Regions from separate parts of the Streptomyces sp. NPDC005706 genome, predicted to be linked through region 2. Evidence: riboswitches for the same ligand, from Rfam matches in the RefSeq annotation. Region 2 holds a riboswitch; each other region holds the start of a gene.
The links. A riboswitch is a leader RNA that binds a small molecule or an ion and turns the genes downstream of it on or off. The one in region 2 is predicted to bind cyclic di-AMP.
Positions count from the first base shown of each region.

Region 1: another riboswitch for cyclic di-AMP. It lies ahead of ABZ478_RS23645 (transglycosylase SLT domain-containing protein); the one in region 2 lies ahead of ABZ478_RS03960 (C40 family peptidase).
Region 3: another riboswitch for cyclic di-AMP. It lies ahead of ABZ478_RS24110 (M23 family metallopeptidase); the one in region 2 lies ahead of ABZ478_RS03960 (C40 family peptidase).

Region 1 is NZ_JBEXYS010000015.1:96,114-99,380, forward strand. It holds gene ABZ478_RS23640 (polyprenyl synthetase family protein) at 203-1,213, opposite strand; cyclic di-AMP (ydaO/yuaA leader) riboswitch at 1,746-1,932, shown strand; gene ABZ478_RS23645 (transglycosylase SLT domain-containing protein) at 1,936-2,421, shown strand; gene ABZ478_RS23650 (Cof-type HAD-IIB family hydrolase) at 2,484-3,267, opposite strand, start outside.
Region 2 is NZ_JBEXYS010000002.1:72,526-75,792, reverse strand. It holds gene pcrA (DNA helicase PcrA) at 1-614, opposite strand, end outside; cyclic di-AMP (ydaO/yuaA leader) riboswitch at 898-1,070, shown strand; gene ABZ478_RS03960 (C40 family peptidase) at 1,078-2,232, shown strand; gene ABZ478_RS03955 (hypothetical protein) at 2,311-3,267, shown strand, end outside.
Region 3 is NZ_JBEXYS010000016.1:18,315-21,581, reverse strand. It holds gene ABZ478_RS24125 (dihydrofolate reductase family protein) at 1-14, shown strand, start outside; tRNA gene ABZ478_RS24120 (tRNA-Met) at 81-154, shown strand; gene ABZ478_RS24115 (PP2C family protein-serine/threonine phosphatase) at 356-1,642, shown strand; cyclic di-AMP (ydaO/yuaA leader) riboswitch at 1,805-1,973, shown strand; gene ABZ478_RS24110 (M23 family metallopeptidase) at 1,981-3,027, shown strand; gene ABZ478_RS24105 (aldo/keto reductase) at 3,172-3,267, shown strand, end outside.

The sequences.
Region 1 (3,267 bases), on a different contig from region 2:
GTCCACCTGAGCCGCCATTCTCACCCGAATCGGTGAGGAGTGGTGATTTCCGTGGTTTCCATATGACCAAATCGGCCGTGAGGAAGCGTCAGACCACGGCACCAACTCCGTGTACGCCTGCGGTATGACACCCGAGGGCGGTGTCTCCCCCGACCCGTAGGGGTCGCGCGGGGGACACCGCCCTCGGTCGCCGGCAGGGGGCTCAGCCGGCCCGGTGCACCACCGCGTCGCACAGTTCGAGCAGCGCCGCCTTGGAGTCGCACTCCGGCAGCGGGGCCAGCGCGGCGCGCGCCTCCTCGGCGTAGCGGACGGTGTCGCGGCGGGCCTGCTCCAGCGCGGGGTGCGCGCGGAGCGCGGTCAGCGCCTCGTCGAGCCGGGCGTCGTCGCCGAGGTCGGAGTCGAGCAGCTCGCACAGCGCGATGTCCTCGGGCAGCCCCAGCCGGGCCGCGCGCTCGCGCAGCCGGAGCACGGGCAGCGTCGGGATGCCCTCGCGCAGGTCGGTCCCCGGGGTCTTGCCGGACTCGTGCGAGTCGGAGGCGATGTCCAGGACGTCGTCGGCGAGCTGGAAGGCGACTCCGAGCCGTTCGCCGTACTGGGTGAGCACGTCGACGACCGTCTCGTCGGCGCCGGACATCATCGCGCCGAACCGGCAGGAGACCGCCACCAGGGAGCCGGTCTTGCCGCCCAGCACGTCCAGGTAGTGCTCGACCGGGTCGCGGCCGTCCGAGGGGCCCGCGGTCTCCAGGATCTGGCCGGTGACCAGCCGCTCGAACGCGAGGGCCTGGACCCGGACCGCCTCGGGGCCGAGGTCGGCGAGGATCTGGGAGGCGCGGGCGAAGAGGAAGTCGCCGGTGAGGACCGCGACGGAGTTGCCCCAGCGTGTGTTGGCGCTGTCCACCCCGCGCCGCACGGACGCCTCGTCCATGACGTCGTCGTGGTACAGCGTGGCCAGGTGGGTCAGCTCCACCACCACGGCCGACGGCACGATGCCGGGCGCGTACGGGTCCCCGAACTGCGCCGCGAGCATCACGAGGAGCGGCCGGAACCGCTTCCCGCCGGCCCGTACGAGGTGCTGCGCGGCCTCCGTGATGAACGGGACCTCGCTCTTGGTGGCCTCGAGCAAGCCTTCCTCGACAGCCGTCAATCCGGCCTGGACATCGGCTTCCAGAGCCTGGTCCCGCACGCTCAGCCCGAACGGCCCGACGACGGTCACGAGGGGTCTCCTGTCTGCTGGTGTCTGCTGGCGATTACACGGTTTGTCGATAGGTCGCTGCCCTCACTCAAGTCAGCGTATCCGGTCCTGTTTCGATCACCGAGGGCGCCCACCGGTCCGGCACGGACGGCATCGGACCACGATCGACGCACTGCCGACCACCCGATAATACGGACATTAAGCGCCTTAATGCACCTTTTACGACGCGCAGCAAATCGGCCACGGGGTATCCGACCGGGCGCCCCCCTCCGGTTCACCCTCCCTGCCAAATCCCTCATGTCTGATTTGGAATACTTTGCTATTTCGTGAATTGGGTCACGCGCCCCCGTCCGGCCGCCCGACCCGGCCACCACCCGTTCTCCCTTGCGGCATCGGCCAGTTGGACATTGGCAGTCGCAAAGGATCAAGTGCCCAAATCGGAACAGAACAAGGTCAACTTGGCTTTTACGTGAATCCGACACTTGTTCCGGACATGTGCTCTCGCATACGTTCCGGCCAGTCGAGCGGAACGCCGAATCCTGCCGCCGCCCGACACCACCCATCGACGAACTCATTCGTACGGCAGGAGCGGGGGACCCAGGTAAGTTCGCCGGACCGGACGACGCGTGTCGTCACCGGAACGGCAAGGGGTTAAGTCGTGCCGCCTCGGGGGCGGCACGGCCGGGCACCTCCCCGCCCGAACCCGACAGCTCACCTCGCAGGCGACGGAGAGGAACTTCGCCATGCCTGCTGCCGCCCAGCCCCGCCGCGTCCGCACCAGCCGCCTCGTCCGCAGGCTCGCCGTCCTCGGCACCGGCGCCGCCGTGCTCGCCCTTCCGGTCGCCGGTGCGACCAGCGCCTCCGCGGCCGACTCCGCCGGCTCGACCGGGACCACCCTCGCCGGGTACCCGAACAACCTCGACGGCTGGATCCGCGAGTCCCTCGCGATCATGGCGGAGAAGCACATCCCGGGCACCTACAACGGCATCCACCGCAACATCATCCGCGAGTCCTCGGGCAACCCGCGCGCCATCAACCTGTGGGACTCCAACGCCGCCAAGGGCATCCCGTCCAAGGGCCTGCTCCAGGTGATCGACCCGACGTTCAACACCTACCACGTGGCCGGAACGGCGTTCGACCCCTACGACCCGGTCGCGAACATCACGGCCGCCTGCAACTACGCGGCCGCCCGCTACGGGTCGATCGACAACGTCAACGGCGCCTACTGACCGGCACCCGCGGCGGGCGCCACCTGACCGGCGCCCGCCGTGGGCCGCTGTTCGCGTCCCGGTCAGCCGGCCGGGAACAGTTCTTCGAGGACGACGGCGACGCCGTCGTCCTCGTTCGACGTCGTGACCTCGTCCGCGACCGCCTTGAGTTCGGGGTGGGCGTTGGCCATGGCGACCCCGCGGCCCGCCCAGTCGAACATGGGGACGTCATTGGGCATGTCGCCGAAGGCCAGGGCCTGTTCGGCGGTGATCCCCAGATGACCGGCGGCGAGCGCGAGCCCGGTCGCCTTGGTGACCCCGCACGGCTGGAGTTCCACCGTGCCCGGCCCCGACATGGTGACCGTGGCCAGCGAGCCCACCGCCGCGCGCGCGGTCGCCGCCAACTCGTCGTCCGACAGCGCGTGATGGCGCAGCAGCACCTTGCTGATGGGCTCGCGCCACAGATCGTCGCGCCTGCCGACCCGCACGGCGGGCAGCGTCGGGTGGGGCATCAGATACCCGGGTTCGATCAGCGTGAGCCCGTCCACGCCGTCCTGGTCGACGGCCGCGAAGACCTGCCCCACCTCGGCCTCGATCTTGCCGAGCGCCGTCTCCGCCAGTTCCCGGTCCAGCCGCACCGACCCCAGCAGGCGGCCGGTACCGGCGTCGTAGACCTGCGCCCCCTGCCCGCACACCGCGAGTCCCGTGCAGCCGAGGGCGGCCAGGAGCGGCCGTACGCGGGGGGCCGGCCGGCCCGTCACCACCAGGTGCCGGGCACCGGCCCGCCTCACCCTCTCCAGCGCGGCGAGTGACCGGTCGGAGACGGTGTCGTCGCCGCGCAGCAGCGTCCCGTCCAGGTCGGTGGCG
Region 2 (3,267 bases):
AAGGACTTCGGCGGGAAGCGCTTGGGGTCGAGGTCTAGGTCGCGGCAGACCAGGGACATCAGGCGCTTGGAGTCGGCGGCGTCGTAGATCGAGAACGACGACGTGAAGCCGAGCCTCTTGGACTCGCGCCGCAGGATGCGCACGCACGCGCTGTGGAAGGTCATCACCCACATCGCGCCGGCGCGCGGGCCGACGAGCTGCTCGACCCGCTCCTTCATCTCGCCCGCGGCCTTGTTGGTGAAGGTGATCGCGAGGATCTGGCCCGGGTGCACGTTCCGCGCGGCGAGGAGGTGGGCGATGCGGTGGGTGAGCACGCGGGTCTTCCCGGAGCCCGCGCCGGCCACGATGAGCAGCGGCGAGTCGGCGTGGACGACCGCGGCGCGCTGGTTGTCGTTCAGCCCCCGCAGCAGCGCGTCCGGGTCGATCACGGGACGCGGGGCGCCGTCGCGGTAGTGGGTGTCCCGGTCCGGCGGCACGTCGAACTTCCCGCCGAACAGATCGTCCGGAAGGGGCTCCGGAGCGTGATCGTCCTCGGGCGGCGGCGGGGGCTCCTCCGCGTGCCCGCGAGGGGCCTGGAGGTCCGCCAGGAAGCTGTCGTCAAAGAGGCTGCTCATCGCTCTACGAGTTTAGGGGCCCGCACCGACAACCGGTCCCGGCACCGGAAAGTCGGCACCCGTGAGGTCCGCGACACGACACGGCAGCGGCGCGTCGGCCATCGCGCCACGGCTGCGGCCGAACTCCTCACACTGCGAAAGCACCTTGTCACGCCCGTATGAAACTGGCCCCGGGTCACGGAAATGTATCGGACATATGGCACAGCAACCTTCACAGGAGTCACACGAGTTGGCTAGGTTGCCGTCAGGCCGCACGACCCCTACCGGCGAACCTCGCCGGGCCGCGCGGCCTCCGCCGAGTCCGGTGCGCCCCTTCGCGGCGACCGGAGCCGGGGACCCACCGATCCTGGGGTGAATCGGCCGACTCCCGCCCGGGACGACGCCGTAGGGCAACCCTTCCGAACCACCCGCCCGAACCCGACAGCTAACCCGGTAGGCGGCACGTTGGAAGGAGTCGCCACCCTTGGCGTCGCACCGCAAGCCGGGTCCCCCGGGAACCCGCGGGACGGGCATCCGCACCCCCGTCCTGGCCACTGCCGCACTCACCTCCGTGGCCGTCCTGTCCCAGACGGCCGGGGCCGCTTCGGCCTCCGCCTCCTCCGCGGGCGACGGCAGGCCGAGCGTGGAGGAGGTCGAGAAGAAGATCGACGAGCTGTACCGCAGGGCGGACCCGGAGGAGGAAGCCGCGGCCGCGCAGCGGGCTCGCGCCGAGGCCCCGCGCGCGGAGGCCGTCCGGCGTCCGGGCCTGTTCACGAAGGCCCGCGAGGGGCTGGCCCCGTTCGCCGCCGCTCCCGAGACGGCCGGCTCGCTGCTCGCGGAGTACCCGGACGACCACTTCGCCCAGAACCGGCTGATGAACCGGCTGGCCTCCCGGGTGAAGGGCGCGGCCGGGCGCGGGAAGACTCCCAGGGCCCCCGAGGCGCCGGCCGCCGCACAGTACGACGTGAAGACGGCCAAGGCGGCCGTCCAGCACAAGCTCACAACCGCGCGCGAGCTGCTGTACCGGCTGACGGCTCCGGTCCCGGATCAGGCTCCGCCTCCTGCTCCGGTCCCGGTCGTGGATCCGGCTTCGGCTTCGCTCCTTGCCCCGGACCCGGCTCTGACTTCGGTCCCGGCTCCGCCCTCGGCCGTGGCCCCGCACTCGGTCCTGGCCCCGCACTCGGCTCCGGCTCCGTCTTCGGTCCCGGCCCGGGCCCCGGAGCGGCCGCGGTCCGCGGCGCGGCCGGTGAGCGTGCCGCCCGTCGCCCCGCCGGCCCCCGTCACCAAGGCCGAGAAGGCGATCGCCTTCGCCCGCGCCCAGATCGGCAAGCCGTACGTCTCAGGTGCCAGCGGGCCAGGCTCCTACGACTGCTCCGGCCTCACCCAGGCCGCCTGGAAGGCCGCCGGCGTCACCCTGCCGCGTGCCGCGCGTGACCAGGCCGGCATGGGCGCCGCGATCCCGCTCGCCGAGGCGCGCCCAGGTGACCTGGTCTTCTTCCACGACGACAGCAGCCACGTGGGCCTGTGCACGGGAGCAGGGACGATGATCCATGCCCCGCGCCCCGGTGCGTATGTGCGCGAGGAGCCGGTCCACCTGGCGGGCGAGTCGGTCGTTCACCGGGTGGTGCGGCCGGCCTGACGGTGCTCTTTTCGGGCTCCACGCGCGCGTGCCCCGCGAGCGCCGGCGCCGCCGCTCCCTAGCATCGGGCGCATGCCCATGCCCGGCTTCTCCGGTCTGCGTACGTGGTGGGCGGGGCGTCCGCCGGCGGCGGGGGCCGCCGTCATGGCGAGCGGCATCGTGTCGGTTGGCCTGCATCTGACCGGTCCCGAGACGGTGTCGCTCGTCTTCCTGTGGCTGGCCTGCCTCGCCTGGCTGGCGCTCGCCGCCGACTTCGCCGTACGGCTGGTGACGCAGCGGCCGCGTTGGCTGGCCGAGGCGAAGAGCCCCGGCGCGCTCTCCGCGGTCGCCGCCACGACGGTGGTCGGCACCCGGTTCTCGCTGCTCGGCCGGCAGACCCTGGCCGAGGCCGCCCTGGCACTGGCGGTCCTGCTGTGGCCGGTGCTGCTGCTTCTCGTCGTACGCCACTGGGGGCGGCGCATGCCGGGGGCGGTGTTCCTGTGTTGTGTGGCCACACAGGGGCTCGCGGTGCTGGCGGCCACCCTGGCCGCGGCGGAGACGACGGCATGGCTCGCGCGCGCCGCGCTGCTGCTGTTCTGGCTGGGCCTGGTCCTCTACGGCCTGGCGCTCGCGCGCTTCGATCCCCGTCAGGTGCTGGAGGGTGCCGGGGACCACTGGATCGCGGGCGGGGCGCTCGCCATCTCGGCGCTGGCCGGGGCGAAACTGCTCGCCGCCGACAGTGCGCGGCTGTATCTGTGGAACGACGACGACCGGGGCGTGCTGCGCGATGTCACGGTCACGCTGCTGGCGCTGGACCTGGCGTGCTGCGTGGTCCTGCTGGCCGCCGAGGTGGCCCGGCCGCGGCTGCGCTTCGACGTGCGGCGCTGGTCGACGGTGTTCCCGCTGGGTATGACGGCGTCGTCGACCCTGTCGGTCGCGGCGGTCCTGAACATCGGGTGGCTGCGGAGTCCGGGCCAGGTACTTGTGTGGCTGGCGGTGGCGGTGTGGCTGGCGGTCGCGGCCGGCGCGGTGCTCGCGGCCCGCGCCGGCCTCGTC
Region 3 (3,267 bases), on a different contig from region 2:
ATCTGCTGCCCTGAGCGGCACCGCGCGGAAACGTGTGTGCGGAGCACCCCCAGGGATGGCGTATGCTTGAGACACAACGACGCGGGGTGGAGCAGCTCGGTAGCTCGCTGGGCTCATAACCCAGAGGTCGCAGGTTCAAATCCTGTCCCCGCTACTGAAGACTCAGGGCCGGAATCCAGTACATGGATTCCGGCCCTGAGTGTTTCCCGCCCGGCTCCCGCCGGACACCGAGGGAGCCGCGCCCACAAGGCGAGTGGCGTACGTCACAGCAGGTCATCCGCTCGGGCCACAGCAGTCGCCCGCCTCCCGGGCTCCCGCCACGCTGGTCGTACGTCGAGGACACGGGAGACCAGCAGTGCGCCCTGGTGAGGTGGAGGAGAGCCCGTACGCCAGGGCGGGCGACAGATTCCCCGGCGGACCCGCACCGGACCCGGACCCGGACCCGGACCCGGACCCGGACCCGGGCCCCGGCACCGGCCCCGCGCCCCTGCCGCCGGAGCGGTGCCGCCGCCCCGTCGCGCGCACCCTGCCCCACGCCCTCTCCCTCCTGCTCATCGCCGGCGGGCTGCTGTACGACCTGCTCACCCCGCGCGACTTCACCGCCGTGCCCTTCTTCACCGCCGCTCCGCTGGTCGCCGCGCCCCTGGCCTCGCTGCGCACCACGCTCCTCACCGGGCTGGCCGCCCTGGCCGCCACCTATGTGGTGCACGCCCACTTCGGCCCGGGCCTGGACGTCAACACCGTCACCCAGATCGTCACCGTGGCCACGGTCGCCCTGCTGGCCGTCGTCATCAACCGGGTCGTACGCCTCGGCGACCGGCGGCTCGCCTCCGTCCGGGAGATCGCCGAGGCTGCCCAGCGGGCCGTGCTGCCCGAGCCCGCTCCCCGCATCGCCGGCCTCGACATCGCGGCCCGGTACGAGGCGGCGCAGGAGGGCGCGTTCATCGGCGGCGACCTGTACGCGGTGCAGGACGGCCCGCACGGCGTACGGCTGGTCGTCGGGGACGTGCGCGGCAAGGGGATGGGCGCGGTCGCCGCCGTCGCCGTGGTGATCGGGGCGTTCCGGGAGGCCGCCGAGCACGAGGCCACGCTGGAGGCGGTCGCCGGGCGGCTGGAGCGGGCGCTGGCCCGCGAGGGCACCCGGCGCGGCGTCGACGCGCTGGAGGGCTTCACCACCGTCGTCCTCGCCGAACTGCCCCACGGCGAAGGGGTGGTGCGGGTCGTCAACCGCGGCCATCCGCCGCCCCTGCTGCTGCACGCCGACGGCACGCTGCGCGCCCTGACCGCGGACGAGCCCGCGCTGCCGCTCGGCATGGGCGACCTCGGCCGGTGGCCCGACCGCGCGGCCGAGTACCGCTTCCCGGACGGTTCCACCCTGCTGCTGTTCACCGACGGCCTCACCGAGGCCCGTGACGCCCACGGCCGGTTCTACGATCCGGTGCGCCGGCTCGCCGGGCGCCGCTTCCCCGACCCGCCCACTCTGCTCACCCGGCTCGCCGCGGAGGTCAGGCGGCACTCCGGGGGCGGCATGGCGGACGACATGGCGCTGCTGGCCGTACGCCGACCCGGGGCGGATGTGACCAACAGTGATCGGACGGCAGCCCTCCGCTTCACTGCTGAGTCACCATCAAAAACTCCGTGACTCCTGAATGCGGGTCAACTCGCCCGTTTTTCACGGCCGTGCGGCGTACGTCCACTCTCGGAAACGTTAATGATCAAGCCGAACGGCTTGGAATCTCACAGGTGGGTCTATTAACGTTCGATAACGCAGCGCGGTCGTCCCAGCCGTCACAAGAGGCGGCTCCGTGCGCACGCGCCGAATCCCGCAAGGGAACCGGGGAACCACCACCTTGGGGTGAATCACGCGGATGCCACCGTGAACCGATCCGGTTCTCGGTACGTATACGCGCGTAGGAGACCTTCCTGCTCCGAACCCGTCAGCTAACCCGGTAGGCGGAGGAAGGAAAGGAGTACGCCCGCGTGGCGTCCAACCGGCCTGCCCCCGAAGCCCCATACGTGCCCAGCCAGCGTGACACCGAAACATTCGGCTACGGCGGCTACAGCGCCGAAGAGGGTCCCTGGGAGGAATGGAACCCCACCGAGGAGTCCGTCCGCCCCGTACGCGGCCGGCACCGCGTCGCCAAGCAGCGCGGCGGACTCGCCCGCAGCTCCACCGTCCTCGGCGTCGGCGTCATAGCGGCAGTCGGCGCGGGCGGCATGGCCAGCGCCCACACCGGCAAGCCGCCGGTGTCCATCTCGATGCCCGACCTGCCCTCCGTCGGCTCCCTGTTCGACGACGACCACTCCGAGGCGTCCAAGGCCACCACGGCCTCGCTCAGCTCGGTCGGCACCACCGCCGCCGACAGTGAGCAGGACGCATCCGACGCGGGGGAGACCCTGCGCAACAGGATCATGGCGCAGGCCGAGCAGCAGCAGAGCAAGGCCGACTCCACGGCCACCGCGGCAGCGGCCGCCGCCGCCGGGCAGAAGGCCGCCGACGCGGCCGCCGAGGCGCAGAAGGAGGCCAAGGCCGAGGCCGAGGCCAAGGCCGCCGAGGCCAAGAAGGAGGCCGAGGCCGCCGCCAAGAAGAAGGCCGAGGAGGAGCGGCTGGCCGCGCTGGCCAAGCAGTACACGCTGCCGACGTCCTCGTACACGATCACCTCGACCTTCGGCCAGGCCGGTTCGATGTGGTCCTCCGGCTACCACACCGGCCTCGACTTCGCCGCGCCCACCGGCACGCTGATCAAGGCCATCCACAGCGGCACCGTCACCGAGGCGGGCTGGGCCGGCGCCTACGGCTACCGCACCGTCCTCACCCTCGACGACGGCACCGAGCTCTGGTTCTGCCACCAGTCCTCGATCAGCGTCTCCGCCGGCCAGAAGGTCAGCACCGGCGACGTCATCGGACGTGTCGGCGCCACCGGCAACGTCACCGGCCCGCACCTGCACCTGGAGGTCCACCCCGGCGGCGCTGCCACCGGCATCGACCCGATGGCGTGGCTGCACGGCAAGGGCCTCAATCCCTGAGCCCGGCCCGGGCCTCCTGAGCCCGGCATCCGGCATCTCGATCCAGCAGCCCTGACGCCCCCGGCGTCAGGGCTGCGGCCGTGTTCACACACCGTTCGCACGGTCCCGGAATGGGCGGTACCGGGGTGATCGTTGTAACCGGACATGACTGCTTCTCTGCGCAAACTCGGCTCCTCCGACCTCGAGGTCTTCCCGCTCGCCCTCGGCGGCAACGTCTTCGGCTGGACCGCCGACGAGAAG